3 regions of the Pantoea sp. S18 genome follow, and region 1 is predicted to be linked to each of the others. Evidence: riboswitches for the same ligand, from Rfam matches in the RefSeq annotation. Region 1 holds a riboswitch; each other region holds the start of a gene.
The links. A riboswitch is a leader RNA that binds a small molecule or an ion and turns the genes downstream of it on or off. The one in region 1 is predicted to bind thiamine pyrophosphate.

Region 1 (6,968 bases):
GGCGACATCGAGGTCTTCCTGGCCAAGGTGCACGCCATAAGCGTGATATTTAATGGCTAATCGCCAGTAATCATTGATAAACAGCCGAGCGCGATACTGTTTGCCAAGCGCAATCGCCTCGCGCACGGCATCTTCCACCTCATGATCTTCACAATCTTTGATGCGCAGCTGAATGGTGCGCACGCCGGCTTCCAGCAAGCGTGCGATCCATTCCACGCTATCAACAACCGGATACAGCCCCAGTTTTGGGGCCGTGGCAGGAAAGGCGTCGGTCATACATTTTCCTCTTTAAGGGTATCGGCAGCGTGATAAGGCTCGCCGCCACGATTGCGGAAGGCATCCGACATTTGCGCCATACCAATCTCTATCGGCTGAGCTTCAGCCTGTTGGCGTGCGGCAAACTCGCGCACTTCCTGAGTAATTTTCATTGAGCAGAATTTTGGGCCGCACATCGAACAGAAGTGCGCGACTTTGCCTGATTCCTGCGGCAGGGTTTCATCGTGATAGGCGCGTGCGGTGTGCGGATCAAGCGCCAGATTGAACTGATCTTCCCAGCGGAATTCAAAACGCGCTTTCGACATCGCATTGTCGCGGATCTGCGCGCCCGGATGACCTTTCGCCAGATCCGCTGCGTGCGCGGCGATCTTGTAGGTGATCAGCCCTTGCTTCACATCCTCTTTATTCGGCAAACCGAGGTGCTCTTTTGGCGTCACGTAGCACAGCATGGCGCAACCGAACCAGCCAATCATGGCCGCACCGATGCCGGAAGTGAAATGGTCGTAGCCGGGCGCGATATCGGTGGTGAGCGGGCCAAGCGTGTAAAACGGCGCTTCGTGACAATGCTCAAGCTGTTCGGTCATATTGCGACGAATCATCTGCATCGGCACATGGCCCGGACCTTCAATCATCACCTGCACATCATATTCCCAGGCGATTTTGGTCAGTTCGCCCAGCGTATGCAGTTCGGCAAATTGCGCCTCATCGTTGGCATCCTGAATTGAGCCGGGACGCAAGCCATCGCCCAACGACAAGGCAACATCGTAGGCGGCACAAATTTCACAAATCTCGCGGAAGTGCAGATAGAGGAAACTTTCGGTGTGATGTGACAGGCACCATTTCGCCATGATCGAGCCGCCGCGCGACACAATGCCGGTCAGGCGTTTGGCCGTCATTGGCACGTAGCGCAGTAGCACGCCAGCGTGAATGGTGAAGTAGTCGACACCTTGTTCCGCCTGCTCCAGCAGCGTGTCGCGGAAAATCTCCCAGTTGAGATCTTCTGCAATACCGTTCACTTTCTCCAGCGCCTGATAAATCGGCACTGTACCAATTGGCACCGGGCTGTTGCGCAAAATCCACTCACGCGTTTCATGAATGTAGCGGCCGGTTGAGAGATCCATCACGGTGTCTGCGCCCCAGCGCGTCGACCATACCAGCTTCTCCACTTCTTCTTCAATTGATGAACTCACCGCCGAGTTACCAATGTTGGCATTTACCTTCACCAGGAAGTTGCGGCCAATGATCATCGGTTCGGATTCGGGGTGGTTGATGTTAGAAGGGATGATGGCGCGGCCGCTGGCGACTTCCTTGCGGACAAATTCAGCGGTGATATTTTCCGGCAGATTAGCGCCAAAGCTGTGGCCTGGATGCTGCTGTAGCAGCACTTCACCGCGAATACGCTCGCGGCCCATGTTTTCACGCAGCGCAATAAACTCCATCTCGGGCGTGATGATGCCCTGACGCGCATAGTGCAACTGGGTAACCCGGCGACCCGCTTTGGCGCGGCGCGGTTGTGGCAGATGCTCAAACCGCAGGTGATCCAAACCTTCATCCGCCAGACGTTGCTGCGTGTAGCTGGAACTTAGCTGGTGGATAGTTTCGCTGTCGCCACGTTCTTCGATCCAGTTGGCGCGTAGTCTTGCAAGTCCCTGATGCACATCAATAGTGGCTTGAGGATCGCCATAAGCACCGGCGGTGTCGTATACCGGCACCGCTTCATTCGGCTCATATTGCGGATGTTCTTTGCTGCCGCCGATATGTGTCGGGCTGAGCTGTATCTCACGCATTGGCACGCGAATATCCTCGCGGCTGCCAGTGATCCAGATACGTTTGGAGTTGGGGAAAGCAGTTCCCTGCAGGGAATCGATAAATTCTTGCGCCTGAGCGCGTTGTTCTCGACGAGACGTTTTAGCAGACATAGCAAGTTTCCGGTAAAGGTTGGAAGTTGCTTGTCCAGAGTTCGGAAGGAGTAACAGCGACGATGCTGGGCGCCAGCTTGCAACGTGCTGATGATGTCTACTCTTGTTCCCTTCGCAGGTACTAACCTGATCAGGTTCCGCGGATCCCGAATTAACGGTCTCAGCCCCAGAGGGCACTCCGACAAGGTTGTGTTTTGTGGTTTAAGCTACTTTGCTTGCCATTTTGCACCTGGGCAGTGCTCGTGACCGTCACGTACTACGTGTACGCTCCGGTCCCTGCGCGCTGTCCGAGTGCAAACTGGCTGCGCACGCTACGCTTAAACCGCAAAATTTGCCTCTTCATGTTTTGAAGAGGCAATAAAAAAAGCCCATTTAGCATAAGAGGGCTTTTCTTGAATAACAAGTTTTTTACATCTTCGGGATGTTAAGCCGGGCGGGCGATGACGCTGTCGTTGGCAACTGGCGGACGCGCCAGTTGGTGATCCCAGGCGAGCTGCACCAACTTATCTTCCAGCGTAAAGCGCGATTCCAGCACCTCGCCGACTTCGGAGAGCGCGGTTTGAAAATCCACGCAATTATCATCGTTAATCGCTTGCTGCAGATGGGTGTCGTAAAGCTGCATGATGCGATCGGTATTCGCCTCGAGTGCCGGATAAATCTGCGCGGCCACGATTAATGGGCTATCACCCTGCATCTCACTAATGATGTGTTCATACACGCTGAAATGGCCGGTAGACAGGTAATCCACCAGGTTGTGACAAAATGCATCCAGCGCCTGTTCATCCAGCGCGGTTAACGCATCTTTTTGTGGCTTCATGCCAATAAGCTCGTAGTAAGTGACGAGCAGCTGTCGACGGGCGCGCAGCCATGAATCCACCAATTCATTTCTGCCACCTACACGCTCTGTCAGGTTCTCTAACTGGTTAAGCATATGGGGCTCCAGGTAGGTTATAGTTGTTTATTACACACTTAATATTAGGATTTCAGCGTGCGATTTGACGCTAAGGACAACGATTAAGATGCAACGTGAGATCTCAAGCTTAGACGCTGGTTGGTGGGTTGTCAGCCATGAGCAAAAACTTTGGATGCCGCAGGGTGAATTGCCGCATGGCTTAGCCACCGATTTTGGCCTGAACGGCAGCAACGGCATTTTGATTGGCGAGTGGCAGGGCGAGAATGTCTGGCTGGTACGCGAATCGCGCCCGGACAGCATGGGCTCTGTGCGCCAATTGATTGATGAAGATGTCGGCCTGTTCCAAATCGCCGGGCGTGGCGTGCAGCTGGCGGAGTTTTACCGCTCGCATCGCTGGTGCGGTTATTGCGGCCATGAGATGCACATCAGCAAACGCGAATTTGCCTGCTTGTGCAATCACTGCCGCGAGCGCTATTACCCGCAAATTGCGCCGTGCATCATCGTGGCCATTCGCCGTGGCGATGAGATCCTGCTTGCCAATCATGCGCGCCATCGCAACAACATCTATACCGTGCTGGCTGGCTTCGTCGAAGTGGGCGAAACCTTAGAACAAGCGGTAGCGCGGGAAGTGATGGAAGAGAGCAACGTGCGGGTGAAAAACGTGCGCTACGTAACTTCGCAGCCGTGGCCGTTCCCGCACTCTCTGATGATGGCGTATATGGCGGAATATGATGGCGGCGATCTGCAACACGACGGTAAAGAGCTGCTGGATGCCGGTTGGTATCGATATGACGATCTGCCGCTGTTACCGCCGCCCGGCACGGTGGCGCGTCGTCTGATTGAAGATACCGTTGCCCTGTGTCGCGCCAGCGCGGCGTGAAAATGCTACACTGCCGGCCTTAGCATGAGAGAGCCCATTATGAGTGAACTGAAGAACGATCGTTATCTGCGCGCCCTGTTACGTCAGCCGGTAGATGTCACGCCGGTATGGATGATGCGACAAGCCGGGCGCTATTTGCCGGAGTACAAAGCCACGCGCGCTGAAGCCGGTGATTTTATGTCGCTGTGTAAGAATGCTGAGCTGGCGTGTGAAGTCACGCTGCAACCGCTGCGTCGCTATGCGCTGGATGCGGCAATCCTCTTCAGCGATATCCTCACCATTCCTGATGCGATGGGACTTGGGCTCTACTTTGAGACCGGCGAGGGCCCACGTTTCTCCAATCCGATCACCTGCCGTGCGGATGTCGACAAACTGCCGGTGCCGGATCCAGAGCAAGAACTCGGTTATGTGATGAACGCGGTGCGTACCATTCGTCACAACCTAAAAGGCGAAGTGCCGCTGATCGGTTTCTCCGGTAGCCCGTGGACGCTGGCAACCTATATGGTTGAAGGCGGCAGCAGCAAAGCTTTCACTAAAATCAAAAAGATGATGTACGCCGAGCCGCAAACCCTGCACAAGCTGCTGGATAAGCTGGCCGACAGCGTGATTCTTTATCTCAATGCGCAGATCAAAGCTGGCGCGCAGTCGATCATGGTGTTCGACACATGGGGCGGCGTGCTGACTGGCCGCGACTATCGCGAATTCTCGCTTTACTACATGCACAAAATCGTCGATAGCGTGCTGCACGAGAATGAAGGTCGTCGCGTACCTATTACGCTATTCACCAAAGGTGGCGGCCAATGGCTGGAAGCGATAGCGGCGACCGGCTGCGATGCGCTGGGACTCGACTGGACCACCGATATCGCCGATGCGCGTCGTCGCGTGGGTGACAAAGTGGCGCTGCAGGGCAACATGGATCCTTCCATGCTGTATGCGCCGCCAGCGCGCATCGAGCAGGAAGTGGCCGGGATTCTCGAAGGTTTTGGCGCGGGCGAAGGCCACGTGTTTAACCTGGGCCACGGCATCCATCCAGATGTGCCACCTGAGCATGCCGGAGCGTTTGTTGAAGCGGTGCATCGTCTGTCACGTCCTTATCATCAGGGCTGATGGTGGATTTAGCCGCACTACGCCAGGAACAGTTGCAACGCGCTGCTGATGTGGTGCGGCAGGATGATTTCGACGTACTGCCGCCGCGCTTTATTGGTGGTGCCGACGTAGGTTTTGAACAGGGCGGTGAGATTACACGCGCTGCTCTGGTCATCCTCGAATATCCATCCTTAACGCTGGTGGAACATCGCATTGCACGCGTGGCCACTACCATGCCGTATATTCCGGGCTTCTTATCTTTCCGCGAAATGCCGGCACTGCTGGAAGCCTGGCAGCAGCTCTCCCACATGCCCGATCTGCTGTTTGTAGATGGTCACGGTATTTCCCATCCTCGTCGGCTTGGCGTAGCGGCGCACTTCGGTTCGCTGGTGGATGTGCCTACGATTGGCGTGGCGAAGAAGCGCCTATGCGGACGTTTTGCTGAGCTGGACGCTGAGCCAGGCAGCCGTCAGCCGCTGCTCGACAAAGGTGAACAGATTGGCTGGGTATGGCGCAGTAAAGCGCGCTGTAATCCGCTGTTTATCTCGACCGGCCATCGCGTCAGCATGGATAGCGCCTTGCATTGGGTGGAAGCCTGTACTGCAGGCTATCGTTTGCCGGAACCGACGCGTTGGGCGGATGCTGTCGCCTCTGGACGCCCGGCCTTTCTGCACTGGCAAAATACGCCTTAACGCTGTTTGTGCCCGGCTTTTGCGGTACACTGCCGCCAGCTAACCTATTGAGAGTAAGTTTGATGTTACAGAATCCCGTCCATTTGCGTCTGGCGAAGCTTGAAAGCTGGCAGCATATGACTTTCATGGCCTGCCTGTGCGAGCGTATGTTCCCCAACTATTGGGCTTTCTGTCAGCAGACCGAATTCGCCGATCCGCAACTCTATCGCCGCATCCTCGATCTGATCTGGGAAAGCCTGACGGTCAAAGATGCCAAAATCAATTTCGACGGTCAGCTGGAGAAATTTGAAGCGGCGATCCCTAATGGTGACGATTTCGAGGTTTACGGTGTACATCCGGCGATTGATGCCTGCGTGGCATTAAGTGAACTGCTGCATGCACAGCTCAGCGGTGAAACGCTGGAGCACGCTGTTGAAGTCAGCCGTACATCGATCACCACCGTGGCGATTCTGGAAATGACGCAGGCCGGTCGCGAAATGACCGACGAAGAGCTGCGTGAAAATCAGGCGGTAATCGATGAATGGGACCTGCAGTGGGAGATTTTCCGCCTGCTGTCTGAGTGCGAAGAGCGCGACCTGGAATTGATTAAAGGCCTGCGTGCAGACCTACGCGAAGCGGGAATCAGTAACATCGGTATACTTTTTCAGCAATAAGGCAAGAAAACGTGACTTCAGGCCCGAATTACCGCGCCTGGAGGCTTCACATCGGCCCCCTGTCTGGTCTACATTTGGGGGGCTGAAAATTGTGGCTATCGGTGCGTACCGGCTGAACAAGGCCTGAGAAGGGCTTTTCCCTCGCACTCGTTGCTTAGCAAGCGATAAATACACTTTAAGGATAACTTATGAACAAGACTCAACTGATTGATGTGATCGCAGAGAAAGCTGACCTGTCTAAAACCCAGGCTAAGACTGCGCTGGAATCTACCCTGGCTGCGATCACTGAGTCTCTGAAAGAAGGTGATGCTGTACAACTGGTTGGTTTTGGTACTTTTAAAGTGAACCACCGCGCTGAGCGTACCGGTCGCAATCCGCAGACTGGCAAAGAGATCAAAATTGCAGCGGCTAACGTGCCAGCGTTCGTTTCAGGCAAAGCTCTGAAAGACGCTGTTAAGTAAGTTTCCGCATTGCGGTTTAGCTTTAAAAGAGGGGGCGTTAGCGCCCCTTTTTGTTGCCGGGACCTGCCATGCTGAATTCAATTCCTCA
Region 2 (6,968 bases), on a different replicon from region 1:
GACCAGCAGACCACAGATCAAACTCCACAGCGGCAAACCCGGCACGTTGCCCGCCCAGATATGCATCAACAGTTGCGGGCCAAACGCGCGCGCGAAGCCGCCTTTAGGGCGCGGCTGGAAATCGTCGAGCATCTGCGGATCGGCGAAATCCTCCGCCAGAAAGCGCTTCAGCTGCGGCTGACGAAAGGTTTTCAGGTAGCCGGTGAGGCCAAGCCGCACCATGTCGGCGTCGTAACCGGTGACGATAGGCAGCATCTTTTCGGCTTTGATGCGCAGTGGATGATGGCGATCGAGCAGTCGCGCTACCGCTTCATCAATGATGGCGATGATCTGCGCCACGCTTAGCTGATGAAGATAAGCGCGGGCGTTGGTGCGAATGCGCGCCGCGAGCGCCGTGATCTGCTGGTCATTAAGTTGCGGAACGCTAACATCAAGGAGCTCGCCGTGATGATTGAAGCTCAGCGTGTGCCACTGCACTTCGTCAGCGGAAAGGCCCGGCAAATGTCCGGCAACTTCTTTCACAGCGGTGCCTGCGCGCTGGCGAGAAACGCTTCCATGGTCAGCGAACAGCCTTTGGCATCAGCACCGGTCGCGCGTCCCAGCAGATGGAATCCGCCGGGCACCATCACGCCCGCGTCTTCGGTTAACAAGGCAGAAACCGAGTTGAAATGTGCCAGATCATGATGCACCAGCACGCCAACCTCGCCGTCCGGCACATCATCGCCGGTAAGCGGATTGACCACGCGCGTGCGGATCCAGTGCGGCCCGGATTTCACTGGCGGGCAGCGCTCATTGCCCGCATCGTAAAACTGCGTGCTGATTTCCGTCATGCCGTACATGTTGATGCAGTGTGAGCGCGGGATGCCGAAGGCGTGAGAGAGCGAAGCGTAGAATTCCTCTGCGCCAATCTCGCGCGACTGGCCTTTAAAACCGCCGGTATCGAGAATGCGACTGCCGGCAGGCAGCGCGAAGCGGCGTTGCTGGCGCTGCATTTCATCCAGCAGAGGCACGAAGCTGTAGCTGGCACCCAGCAGCGCATAAGGTTCACCGCTGGCTTCGGCCTGCTCGAGCGCACTAAACAGGCGATCGATATCGAGGCCATGCTCGCCCACCATTACTTCGCTGTCTGGCGTGCCACACTCCTGCATCGCCAAATCGAGATAGGTCGCCAGCGACGAGTTCGGCATCGCCACGGTATCCGGGAACAAAATGCCCATGCGGATGCGTTCGCTGCCCGCCATAAAGCGACGGCGGAAGTTGAGTAGCATCGATTTCTTCCACACTTCCAGCGTCGGATGGTAGCTGCACCCTTTTACCGTGCCGGTGGTGCCACTGGTCATGAAGATCTCGGCAATCTGGTCGATGGGACGGCAGCTGAGCGTCAGATCTTTGAAGGCGTTAATCGGGATGGCGGGAATGTTGCGCCAGCTTTTCACCGTCAGCGGCGTGCGTCCGCGCTGGATGGCGAAGCGGCGATAAGGTTGGTTGTGTGCGAACTGATAAGCGAAGATTTCGAGGGCCAGCTGGTTGAAATCGTCGTCTGAGGCCTCTTCATGCTGCAGGAATATCAGCAGAGCCTGGATGATGTGTGTTTCGTTCATGTACGTCGCCACCTTTGCGATTGCGCAGAAACTCTCAAGCACCGCCTGAAGAGCGCGAACTGTCCGCTACAAAGCACAAAGAGGGAATCAGGGCGCAATATCGCCCTGCGGTTCCGCATCCCTACGCCGGTATTAGCCGGATCAGGTTCGGAGGGTCACTACGTTGCCAACGCATACACGTCAGCCGGTAGAATCTCAGCCCCTTAACAGAGCACCCCTTGGAACAAGCCGCAGTCTAGGATGGCGCGCGATGATGTGTCAACCTTGTTAAATTCTGGCTTGTCCGGCATTCATCACGCCATGTCTTATACTTTGGGCATTAGTATTTGTGGAGGTGAAGTATGGCTGGCGGTTGGTCAGAAGACGGTGCAGTGCACAAACAAATTGATGCCACGGTCGATGACGCGGTGGCCCGCGCGCGCGAGAATCTCGGCCACGGTGAAAGTGCCGAGTTTTGCGACGAGTGCGGCGAACCGATCCCGGAAGCGCGTCGCGCGGCATTAGCTGGCGTGCGTTACTGCGTGAATTGCCAGAGCAAGATCGATAAAAAACAGGCGGCGATCAGCGGTTATAACCGCCGTGGAAGTAAAGATAGTCAGTTGCGGTAGTTATTTAGATTAATAATTCAGGTTACTGGATATTTTAAAATATCATTTGCACTCGTTACTTTTTATTAGAATTACCATTAATCTGAAGCAAGACCATTCGCATATCTCCCGATTATTCAAAGTTAAATACTGCAGCACTATTACTGGAACCGAAAGTAGCGCCTAAATTTATAATATTCATGGCTTAGATTTCCCCTTGAGCAACTTGAGTTTAGCCAGTAATGCTGATAAGTTAGCCACACAACTCAACCCTGTACGCAGCGATTCAGTTCGCTGGCCGTTAGGGTGAAAAAACCGGCTTAGGCCGGTTTTTTCGTATCTTAAGGAAGGATAAGAGTGCGTACTGCAATATTTATTGATGGATACAATGTATTTTATGGACTCCTTGCAGGTACGCCTTATAAATGGCTCAACTTGTCATTGCTGCTGTCGCATATATGCCGGGTACAGGATCCGGCTGCCATAATTGAAACAGTAAATTATTATACCGCCTCGGTTATTCCCCACCTCGCCACACGCGGCATTGAATCCCGACACGCTCAGGATACTTATATTCGCGCGCTGAAAACGACCGGAATAAATATCTTCACCGGACGTCATCGACTTGAGCACACTCGGGCTCCACGTTTTATCAGTAAAAACGTGCCAGCATCACGTCTGGATAAGGTAGATATCTGGGAGCTGGAAGAAAAAGAAACCGACGTGAATATTGCCATCAGTATGTATCGCTTGTTTGCTAAACAGCAGAAGTTGCCAATAGAAGAGAGGATCGCGCAGCTGGTATTAGTATCGGCTGACACCGACATGACGCCAGCACTCAAGGCTATTCGCGAAGATTATCCCGAAGTTCGCATCGGGATAATTTTGCCGCACCGCCAAGGCAACGTACGTGGTGTTCCGGGTTCACTGCAAAATCATAGTCACTGGATACGCAGAACGATCACCAATGAAGAGCTTGATGCATGCCAGTTTCCTGTTCGGGTTGCGACGCATAAAAAACCTGCGGTGAAACCCGAATATTGGTAGGCATGACAACCACACCATTCAACGCACAACGCAGCCAAACTGCTCATCAAGTAATGAATAGCTTTTCGCATTAGGCAGCTCAAAGTGCCACCATTCGGTTGGCATGGCGACAAAACCGCCGCCAAACATAATTGCGTTCAGTAGCAGGCGATTACGTTGTGCTTCGGCGGGGACATTCGGATGATAGGGATGCGATTCCACTTCCATCGCATCAAAGGCGGTGCCCATATCCAGCGGCTGGCCTTGTGCATCAAGTAACGTCAAATCAATCGCCACACCGCGACTGTGATTCGAACCCTGCGCGGGCGGCACCACATAATCTTTATCCGGACAGGCATCCCACAAGTGCCACTGCGCTTGCTGCGGCCGATAGGCATCGAGTACCAACAAACTGAATCCCGCCAGCCGGGCAATCTCAATGCTTTTTGCCAGTGCCTCGGCGGCGGCCGGATGCAGCAGCGCTTTGGTCTCCTGGTAAATGGCATAGCCTGCGATGTTATCCGCCGTGGCATATTTCAGATCGAAACGTAAAGCGGGAAAGGTTACGGCTAAATCAATCAGTTCAACAAACTGCGTCATATCATATCCTTTAAGCACTGGAATTAATCTCCGCTCATAACTTATCTACCTTTCTGAACATAAAGAGTTGGAATTTAAATTCTGGCCCCATAAAACTCTTTTATAAATACATAACAGCTTGTATTTCAGTTCATCCAACAAGACTTTTCAAGGTTTCTTTCGCAAGCAGTTTATTTCTTCTAGACTTGAGATGGACTTCTTCTCAGCACCATAGTCTCAGCCTCAAAATCAGGTTCTTGCCACGACGATTGCTATTTTAGAAACCAGCGAATATCCTCTAACCAAACTTTCAATGGCATTACTAATTTTTATTACGCGCCATCATGTTAATAATTTTTATTATTTCCACCATAAAAGAATTGATATGTTAAGTTATATATACTTGGCTTTAGTGCTTATGCCACTTTTGCAAATAAATTTTAAAAGTAAAACAGTTCAACTCGCTTCACTTAAAATTCAAAGCATTAAACAGCGTTAATTATATTATTATAAGCAATTACCCACCTAAATTTAATTTAGCCTCCAATAAGAATATCTCACTCTCTTCATTGTCTATCATAGAACTTATTATTTCCTTGTCGATTGTAACATCACCACCTTCTGACACTTTAAGATACTTATTATAATGACTGATAATCAAATCAGATAAGCCACGACTAAACCCATCGTTAATCAATGAAATTACAGTTTTGTTCAAGGTTCCGTATTTTAATTTAAGGTAAAAGTTTTCATCAATTAGTTTGATATCATGAATGACTTCAATGAACTTAAATATCTGATAATCTAAAAAATCATCCTCTTCTTTAATCCTAACTATTGCAAGATTTATTTTTTCAGCTCGCGTTTTCTTATTAATATTGACCCAATGCTGACGATAGCCAGTGCCGAATGTTTCATCACCCCACTTACCAACAAAGACAAATTCTTTTTGTGTATTTTCAGGAATACTATCCCAATAATTGATGAAATTTCTTATAATTAACTTGAAAGGTGTGTTTTTTACTTTCCATGTCAAAAACATTGCGTAAAATTTTTGAGCATCTATATTTTTTAACCTTGATAACTCATTGTATCTTTCACCATCACTTATCTTACTTATAAATAGAGCTGAAATTAGCCCTATCAATTCCCCTTCATCTGATATTAATGTATTACTTTTTAATAAATGATCAATTTCTTTTTGAATATCATTCTCACACTCATGAATATTAATTTCAGAAATATTATTTTCATACAATAATTTACCTATTTCAGTGGCAACATAATTACCATCATAGTCTGAAATGATACCCTTTTCTAAGTTTTCCAAGTTATCTATAGAATTACGAAAATCCTCTAAATTATAATCATCGATTATAACCTCCTTTAATAAAACATTATTAACTTGATCGAACCGTTTACTATCTACCTTTGACACCTTCTTAGTAAAATCAATTAAATTTGTTTTTTTCCCACTATACTCTTCTGTACCAATAATAAAAATAGCCGGTAAAAGTTTATTAACTTTGAATGGCTTATTTTCTACAAAAACATCACCAAACCTATTTATTCTTCCTGCCAGGTTATTGAATTGTGAGTGACTAAGTGATGAGCGCCCTTTCTTATTTTCTAAAATAAATAGTCTTTCAACAGGTAAATTGACACCTTCAAGAAGAGTCGAGTTTGTTACAAGATATTTGATGTTAGAGGATCTTTTGAATACTGTTTCGATATAAATTCGCACACTATCAGTCATAGAGCCATGATGATATACAATTCCTTTTCTTAAGCACTTTATAATCAAATAATTCTCATCAATATTTTCCGATAGCTCTCGGCAAGCTTTATCAATAATATCACAGGTTGTATCACTGGCGTCGCTACAAAGTTCACGGGCGAACGCCTCAAGTTTTTTAGGACTATTAAAGTAAATGATGTTTTTATTTAACGCCTTATCCCTTATCAGATCAATATAGTTACTTAAAGGATTCTTTATATTTACCCATCTATCTAAAAACTGATCATATCTTTGGTAAGTATTAAATCGCTCTCTAAAGTCATAAAGATAAATTACTTCGCTTTTAACGTATTCATTTACTTTATAACTCGTAACTTCTTGATCAACCTTCTTTAATGCCAAATTATTAGCATCGTTAAGAAACGGCGTAAAATACTTAGTTTTAAGATTTGCATTACGGAATATTGATCTACAAATCACACTAGCTAATAGTTTACTGCGAGGTGAGTTTTCTAAAATATTATGAGCTTCATCTATTAGAAGCATGTCAAATCTGAATTTCTTATTTTTAGATAATAACTTAGATGCTCTTTCTTGCGTTAAAACAAAAATATTATTCTCAAGCCCTTTATACATTTCAGGATGAGTTATAACTTTGATTTTAGAGTCATATGATTTGAGAATATTATTTTTAGTCTGTGAGATTAAAGCTTTTGATGGTACAATAACACATCTATTACCATGTTCATCTTTCTTAATTTCTTTAATAATAGTATCTGATTTTCCATAAGAAGTTGGTGCTACCAGTGCGACATCATTACCTTCGCTTTCTTTGAGGAAAATGTTCATATCACTTTGTTGTTGAGTCAATGTAATCCCGTTCTCAACAAAAACATCCGAAAAACCATCTGATAGTGTTTTAATAAAAGCATCATCATTAGATGTTAAGAAATAATTACTCAATGATTTTGCAACAGGAATCAAACCTTGATTAATGGCTATTTCATATAGTGGAACATAATCTTTTGTCTTAATTGCATAAAGCAACGCAACTCTATAACCCAATCGTCTGATATGGATATCATTTTGGTTTATAAATATAATTGTTAATGATAATAATATTTTTATATCTTGCGATGTAAGTGCAGCCTTATGAAATAGCTTTGAGTAATATTCAATAAAGTTTGTCTTCCTTAATTGCATCAATGTTAAAGGTTGATGTTTTGGGCTACTCATTATTTGCTTTCCTCAATCAAAAATTCTACAACTTTTCTTAAAGTGCTTTTTTGTATGGAAAAACTAAATACATCAGCAAATTCTTTTTTATCAATGACGTGATTATGAAAATCCATAACAGTTTTTTCTATTGTTTTAAAACTCACATCATAAAAAAGATTTGATATGAAAAAGACATAATTATCAATACTGGATGCTTTC
Region 3 (6,968 bases), 470 kb from region 1:
TTGCCGGGCATGACCATTGTGTGCGGCGATTCCCACACCGCCACCCACGGCGCGTTCGGTTCACTGGCATTCGGTATCGGTACTTCCGAAGTTGAGCATGTGTTTGCCACGCAAACCCTGAAGCAGGGCCGCGCGAAAACCATGAAGATTGAAGTGCTGGGCGAAGCTGCGCCGGGCATTACCGCCAAAGACATCGTATTGGCGATCATCGGTAAAACCGGCAGCGCTGGCGGTACTGGTCACGTTGTCGAATTCTGTGGCCCAGCGATCGAAGCGCTGAGCATGGAAGGCCGCATGACGCTGTGTAACATGGCGATTGAAATGGGTGCCAAAGCGGGCTTGGTTGCGCCGGATGACACCACTTTCGCTTACCTCAAAGACAAGCAGTTTGCGCCGAAGGGCGAGCAGTGGGAACAAGCGGTCGCTTACTGGCGCACACTGAAGTCCGACAGCGATGCCAAATTCGACAGCATCGTCACGCTGCACGCAGAAGATATCGCTCCGCAAGTGACCTGGGGCACCAATCCAGGCCAGGTGATGGCGGTCGATCAAGCGATCCCGAATCCACAATCCTTTGCCGATCCGGTTGAGCGCGCTTCTGCAGAGAAAGCGCTGGCGTACATGGATCTGCAGCCAGGCATCAAACTGACTGACGTAGCGATCGATAAAGTGTTTATCGGTTCCTGCACCAACTCACGTATTGAAGATCTGCGTGCCGCTGCCGCAATTGCCAAAGGTCGCAAAGTAGCGCCGGGCGTAGTAGCGATGGTGGTACCAGGTTCCGGTCCGGTGAAAGCACAAGCCGAAGCCGAAGGTCTGGACAAAATCTTCCTCGAAGCCGGTTTTGAATGGCGTTTACCGGGTTGCTCAATGTGTCTGGCAATGAACAATGACCGCCTGAATCCAGGCGAACGTTGCGCATCAACCAGCAACCGTAACTTTGAAGGCCGTCAGGGCCGCGGTGGACGCACGCACCTGGTGAGCCCGGCGATGGCCGCTGCGGCTGCCGTAACCGGTCGTTTTGCCGACATTCGTGAATTGACTCAGGGAGCCTAAACCATGGCGAACAAATTTACTCAACACAGCGGAATTGTGGCGCCATTAGATGCGGCCAACGTCGATACTGATGCCATCATTCCAAAGCAGTTCCTGCAGAAAGTGACGCGCACCGGTTTTGGCGCGCACCTGTTCCACGACTGGCGTTTTGAAGATGATGCGGGCACAGTGCCAACTGCCAGCTTCGTGCTGAACAAACCCGAATTCAAAGGCACCAGCATTTTGCTGGCGCGTGAGAACTTTGGCTGCGGCTCATCGCGTGAGCACGCGCCGTGGGCGCTGACCGATTTCGGTTTCCATGTGGTGATCGCGCCAAGCTTCGCCGACATCTTCTATGGCAACAGCTTCAACAACCAGCTGCTGCCGGTGAAGTTGAGCGATGCAGAAGTGGATGAGATGTTCAAACTGGTTGCCGCGCAGCCGGGCGTCTCTTTCACCGTGGATCTGGAAGCGCAAACTGTCACTGCAGGCGATAAAACGTATAGCTTTGAAATCGACAGCTTCCGCCTTCACTGCATGATCAACGGTCTCGACAGCATTGGCCTGACGCTGCAACACGAAGCGTCAATCTCCAGCTACGAAACCAATCAGCCCGCGTTCTTACGCTAAGGCAACAAAGGGCGACGTGATGTCGCCCTTCTCCTTTATACATCCCGCACGCGCGACGCCAATCCCAACGCCAGCACCGCCAGCCCCAACGCCAGCCAGTAAACCGACTCATGACCAAAGCGCTCGCTCATGGTGCCCTGAATGATGCCGGCGATAATCATGCCGGTGGAAATCGAGGTGGTGAACAATGTCGTCGCCGCACCCGCGCGGCCCGGCATTAAATCCTGGAACCACAACATGCCAATCCCTGCGATGATGCCGATAAAGGCAGCGTTGAATAGTTGCAGTACCATCAATGCAGTACGCGACTGGAACATCACCAATCCGAGATAAAACACAATCGCCGCCACCAGCGCCAGCAGCATCAGTTTGCGTTTGCCGGTGCGCCGCGCGTAATGCCCGGCCAGCAGCATGATTGGAATCTCTAGCCCGGCGGCAGTGCCCATCAGCAATCCCGCCAGCTTCTCCGGTAGGCCAAGCGTAGAGCTGATATACAGCGGCATATCAATGATATACATGGTGTTGCACGCCCACATGGTGACGGAGGCGATAAACAGCAACCGCACCTGGCTGTCTTTCCACGGGCTCAGCTGCGTCAGCACCTCTTCAGGCGATGCCACCACGCGCGGCACCGACGGCAAGGTACGCCAGATCAGCAGCATGCTCAGCAGGAAAATCCCCGCCGCCACGCAAAACAGCGTCACAAAGCCGTAGTTGAGCGCCAGCGCAAACGACAGCGGCGGCCCAATCACCCACGCCAGCGACAGCTGCGCACGCATCACCGAGCTGAACATCACCACTTCACGCGCCGACTGATCGGCATATTCGCGCGCGAGCGCAAACACCTGCGGAATCGACACGCTGGCCAGCGCCGACAAAAACACGCCCAGCGTCACCAGCGTTAAATAGTGGCGATTAAAGGCAAACAGCAGCGCATTCAGCGTCGCCATCAGGCAGCAAAACAGAATCAGGTTGCGGCGATCGCCCTGGTTATCGGAGCGTTTCGCCATCAGCAGGCTAATCACAATCCCGGCGATCGCATTGATGGTAAAGAACAAGCCGACCCAGAACGGACTTACCTGCACTTCACGCGTCAGAAACAGGCTCAGCGTCGGCGCCTGCAGCGCACCAGCCACGCCGGTCATAAACGACACTGCCATAAATGAGAGATAGACCGGATTGATGCGACGTTGACGCGTTAACAGCGATTTCATGCAGAAATCCCTTTGCGAATAAAAAAGGTAGAGAAATGAGGGTAGAAGATTCTACAGCAAAACGAAAAAAGCCAGCAGATAAAGCGCTGCTGGCGGTGAAAATGCACCCTACTCAGAAAGAGGTTCCACGTCGGCGGAACCGCTGGCAGAGCGCCATTCATTGCTGAATGCCTCCCGCTCTTCCATTGCCGGGCAGTATGCCTCTAATATGAGGCAGGAAAAACTGAGCGATTCTGACAAGGAGTTCCCCTTTTATGTCCTCATCACGTTTGCAGCAGCAATTCATCCGCTTATGGCAAAGCTGTCAGGGGCAGGATCAGGAAACCACGCTCAACGAGCTGGCCGATCTGCTGCACTGCTCGCGCCGGCATATGCGTAACCTGCTTAACGCCATGCAGAGTGAAGGCTGGCTGATTTGGCAGGCGGAAGCGGGGCGCGGCAAGCGCTCGATGCTGAGTTTCTGCTATACCGGCCTGGCGCTTCAGCAGCAGCGTGCTGAGGATCTACTTGAGCAGGATCGCATCGAACAGTTAGTGCAACTGGTTGGCGATAAAAATCAGGTGCGCCAGATGATCGCGGCACATTTAGGCCGCAGCTTCCGTCAGGGTAAACACATTCTGCGCGTGCTCTATTACCGTCCGCTGCCCAATCTGCTGCCAGGTTCGCCGCTGCGCCGCTCAGAAACCCATCTGGCGCGACAAATTTTCAACGGCCTGATGCGCATAAATGAGGAAAAGGGGGAAATCGAACCCGATATCGCCCATCACTGGCAGCAAACCTCGCCGCTGCAGTGGCGCTTCTTCCTGCGCCCGGCGATCCGTTTTCATCATGGTCGTGAACTGGAAATGGAGGATGTGATTGCTTCGCTGGAACGCGTGCGCAGCCAGCCGCTGTTTTCTCACATCAGTAAACTGGATTCGCCCGCGCCCTGGACGCTGGATATCCATCTGAGCCAGCCGGATGATTGGTTGCCGTGGCTGCTGGCCAGCGTCAGCGCGATGATTCTGCCGCGCGAATGGCCAACGCTGCGTCAGTTTGCCCGCCAGCCGATTGGCACCGGCCCGTACAGCGTGGTGCGCAATCAGCAAACGCAGCTGAAGATCGCCGCTTTCGATGATTACTTTGGCTATCGCGCGCTGATTGACGATGTGTCAATTTGGGTGCTGCCGGAGATCAGCGATGAACTGGTGTACGCCGGAGTCAAACTGCAAGGCGAAACCGCCGATGAAAAATCGGAAGAGAGCCGTCTGGAAGAAGGCTGCTACTTCTTGCTTTACGATCAGCGCTCCGCATTGGGCCGCGATGCGCATTTCCGCCGTTGGGTGAGTTATCTGTTTAATCCGATCGCCTTATTGAATCATGCTGGCGTCGGCTATCAGCGTTACTGGTTCCCCGCTTATGGCTTGCTGCCACGCTGGCACCATCGCCGCGATCTCACGCCCGCCGACAAGCCAGCAGGTTTAACCCAACTGACGCTGAGCTGGTACAGCCATCACGTTGAGCATGAAGGTATCGCCAACGCGCTGCGACCGCTGCTGGCGCAGCAAGGTGTTGAGCTGATCACCCGCGTTGTGAGCTACGAAGAGTGGTTCGAGGGCGAAGGTGAAAGTGACATCTGGCTCGGCAGCGTCAACTTTACCTTGCCGCTCGAGTACGCGCTGTTCGCCCAACTGTTTGAGCTGCCGTTGATGCATCACTGCATCCCCATTGACTGGCAAGCCGATGCCGCACTCTGGCGGCAGAAGGATTTACCGTTGGCGGAATGGAGCAAACAGCTGATCGACAGCGATTATCTGCATCCGCTGTTCCATCACTGGCTGCTGCTGGAAGGACAGCGCAGTATGCGCGGCGTGCGCCTCAATACGCTCGGCTGGTTTGACTTCAAATCAGCCTGGTTTGCGCCGCCGGAGCTGTGATCCTTTCGCGCTGTCATATAAATGTCTAGAATGAGCCGTTCTCAACGGGGTGCCTTGAAATCAGGGCTGAGAGAAACCCGTCGAACCTGATCCGGCTAATACCGGCGTAGGGATTTGAGATGCCTCACTCCTCAGATCCTTTGCGACTCAACTTATCTTCTCCTCAAGGAGCGCAAAGTGTTAAACAAAGTTCTGCCTGTGTTGCTGCTGGTTGCTGCACCGGCTTTCGCTGCCAAACCGGTTCTCACCGTTTACACCTACGATTCGTTCTCTGCCGATTGGGGCCCCGGTCCAGCGGTAAAAAAAGCCTTTGAAGCGCAGTGCGGCTGCGAACTGAAGTACGTAGCGCTGGAAGATGGCGTATCGCTGCTCAATCGTGTGCGCATGGAAGGCAAAAACAGCAAAGCTGATGTGGTGCTGGGGCTGGATAACAATCTGGTGCAGGCGGCGGAGAAAACCGGGCTGTTTGCCAAAAGTAGCGTTGATACCAAAGCATTATCGTTGCCAGATGGCTGGCACAACGACACCTTCATCCCGTTCGATTATGGCTACTTCGCCTTCGTCTACGATAAAAACAAACTGAAGAATCCGCCGAAAAGCCTGAAAGAACTGGTCGAAAGCCCGGAAAAATGGCGCGTGATTTATGAAGATCCGCGCACCAGCACGCCGGGCCTTGGCCTGCTGCTGTGGATGCAGAAAGTCTATGGCGATAACGCGCCTGAGGCGTGGCAGAAGCTGGCACAAAAAACCGTTACCGTCACCAAAGGCTGGAGCGAAGCTTACGGCCTGTTCCTGAAGGGCGAAGGCGATCTGGTGTTGAGCTACACCACTTCTCCGGCTTATCACATTATCGAAGAGAAGAAAGAGAACTACGCCGCTGCCGAATTTAGCGAAGGCCACTATTTGCAGGTGGAAGTTGCCGCGCAGCTCGCCAGCAGCAAACAGCCCAAGCTGGCGCAGCAGTTCATGCAGTTTATGGTTTCTCCGGCTTTCCAGCAGACCATTCCCACCGGCAACTGGATGTATCCGGTGATCAAAAGCGATCTACCAGCCGGTTATCAAACGCTGCAGGTACCCGCCAAGGCGTTGCAATACACGCCAGCCGAAGTGGCCGACCATCGCGCCGCGTGGATCAGCGCATGGCAAAGCGCCGTTAGCCGTTAATGCCCGGCTGGTTAATTCCCGGTAGCGCCATCGCGCTGTTGCTGTGCGCGGTGGCGCTGCTGGCGTTTGGCGCATTGGTGATGGTTGCGCCGGCCACCGACTGGCGTGCGCTGCTCAACGACAGTTATCTGCATCATGTGCTGCTGTTCTCGTTTGAGCAGGCGCTGCTGTCGGCGTTGCTCTCGGTGCTGCCCGCAATCTTGCTGGCCCGCGCGCTCTATCGCCGCCGTTTTCCCGGTCGCAACCTGTTGCTGCGCCTGTGCGCCATGACGCTGGTGCTGCCGGTGCTGGTGGCGGTGTTTGGCTTGCTCAGCGTGTATGGTCGCAGCGGCTGGCTGGCACAACTGTGCGCGGCCATTGGCTTTGACTACCACTTTTCACCGTATGGCCTGCAGGGCATTCTGCTGGCGCACGTCTTTTTTAACCTGCCGCTGGCGACGCGCCTGCTGTTACAGGCGCTGGAGAGCATTCCCGGCGAGCAGCGGCAAGTCGCCGCCCAGCTAGGCCTGCGCGGCTGGAATCTGTTTCGCTGGCTGGAATGGCCATGGCTGCGCCGTCAGATTCTGCCGACGGCGGCGCTGATCTTTATGCTCTGTTTCGCCAGCTTCGCCACGGTGCTGGCGCTGGGCGGCGGACCGCAGGCCACCACGCTGGAACTGGCGATCTATCAGGCGCTGAATTTCGACTACGATCCGGGCCGCGCGGCGCTGCTGGCGCTGTTACAGCTCGGTTGCTGTTTGCTGCTGGTATTGCTGAGCCAGCGCTTTAGCAAAGCCATTCCCACCGGCAGCCAGAGCATTCGCGGCTGGCGCGATCCGCAGGATTCATGGCAGGCGCGCATCAGCGATACGTTGTTGATTAGTCTGGCGCTGCTGCTGCTGTTACCGCCTCTGGCGGCGGTAATCGTCGATGGTTTGCGCGGCGGCGTCGCCGGTGCACTGCAACAAGCGGCGCTGTGGCAAGCCACCTTTACCTCGCTACGCATCGCCGTGGGAGCCGGCGTGCTCTG

Region 2: another riboswitch for thiamine pyrophosphate. It lies ahead of VIJ98_RS20540 (long-chain fatty acid--CoA ligase); the one in region 1 lies ahead of thiC (phosphomethylpyrimidine synthase ThiC).
Region 3: another riboswitch for thiamine pyrophosphate. It lies ahead of thiB (thiamine ABC transporter substrate binding subunit); the one in region 1 lies ahead of thiC (phosphomethylpyrimidine synthase ThiC).

The regions. Positions count from the first base shown of each region.
Region 1 covers NZ_CP142688.1:260,258-267,225, forward strand. Annotated here, with positions in the region: gene thiE (thiamine phosphate synthase) at 1-276, opposite strand, end outside; gene thiC (phosphomethylpyrimidine synthase ThiC) at 273-2,195, opposite strand; TPP riboswitch at 2,286-2,386, opposite strand; gene VIJ98_RS01175 (Rsd/AlgQ family anti-sigma factor) at 2,620-3,126, opposite strand; gene nudC (NAD(+) diphosphatase) at 3,215-3,988, shown strand; gene hemE (uroporphyrinogen decarboxylase) at 4,028-5,095, shown strand; gene nfi (deoxyribonuclease V) at 5,098-5,766, shown strand; gene VIJ98_RS01195 (YjaG family protein) at 5,829-6,419, shown strand; gene hupA (nucleoid-associated protein HU-alpha) at 6,608-6,880, shown strand; gene VIJ98_RS01205 (DUF1481 domain-containing protein) at 6,949-6,968, shown strand, end outside.
Region 2 covers NZ_CP142689.1:114,447-121,414, reverse strand. Annotated here, with positions in the region: gene VIJ98_RS20545 (acyl-CoA reductase) at 1-522, opposite strand, end outside; gene VIJ98_RS20540 (long-chain fatty acid--CoA ligase) at 519-1,601, opposite strand; TPP riboswitch at 1,703-1,830, opposite strand; gene VIJ98_RS20535 (DksA/TraR family C4-type zinc finger protein) at 1,943-2,209, shown strand; gene VIJ98_RS20530 (NYN domain-containing protein) at 2,546-3,235, shown strand; gene ddpX (D-alanyl-D-alanine dipeptidase) at 3,254-3,814, opposite strand; gene VIJ98_RS20520 (DEAD/DEAH box helicase) at 4,311-6,767, opposite strand; gene VIJ98_RS20515 (hypothetical protein) at 6,767-6,968, opposite strand, start outside.
Region 3 covers NZ_CP142688.1:733,713-740,680, reverse strand. Annotated here, with positions in the region: gene leuC (3-isopropylmalate dehydratase large subunit) at 1-1,056, shown strand, start outside; gene leuD (3-isopropylmalate dehydratase small subunit) at 1,060-1,665, shown strand; gene VIJ98_RS03305 (MFS transporter) at 1,701-2,879, opposite strand; gene sgrR (HTH-type transcriptional regulator SgrR) at 3,134-4,795, shown strand; TPP riboswitch at 4,831-4,926, shown strand; gene thiB (thiamine ABC transporter substrate binding subunit) at 4,973-5,959, shown strand; gene thiP (thiamine/thiamine pyrophosphate ABC transporter permease ThiP) at 5,959-6,968, shown strand, end outside.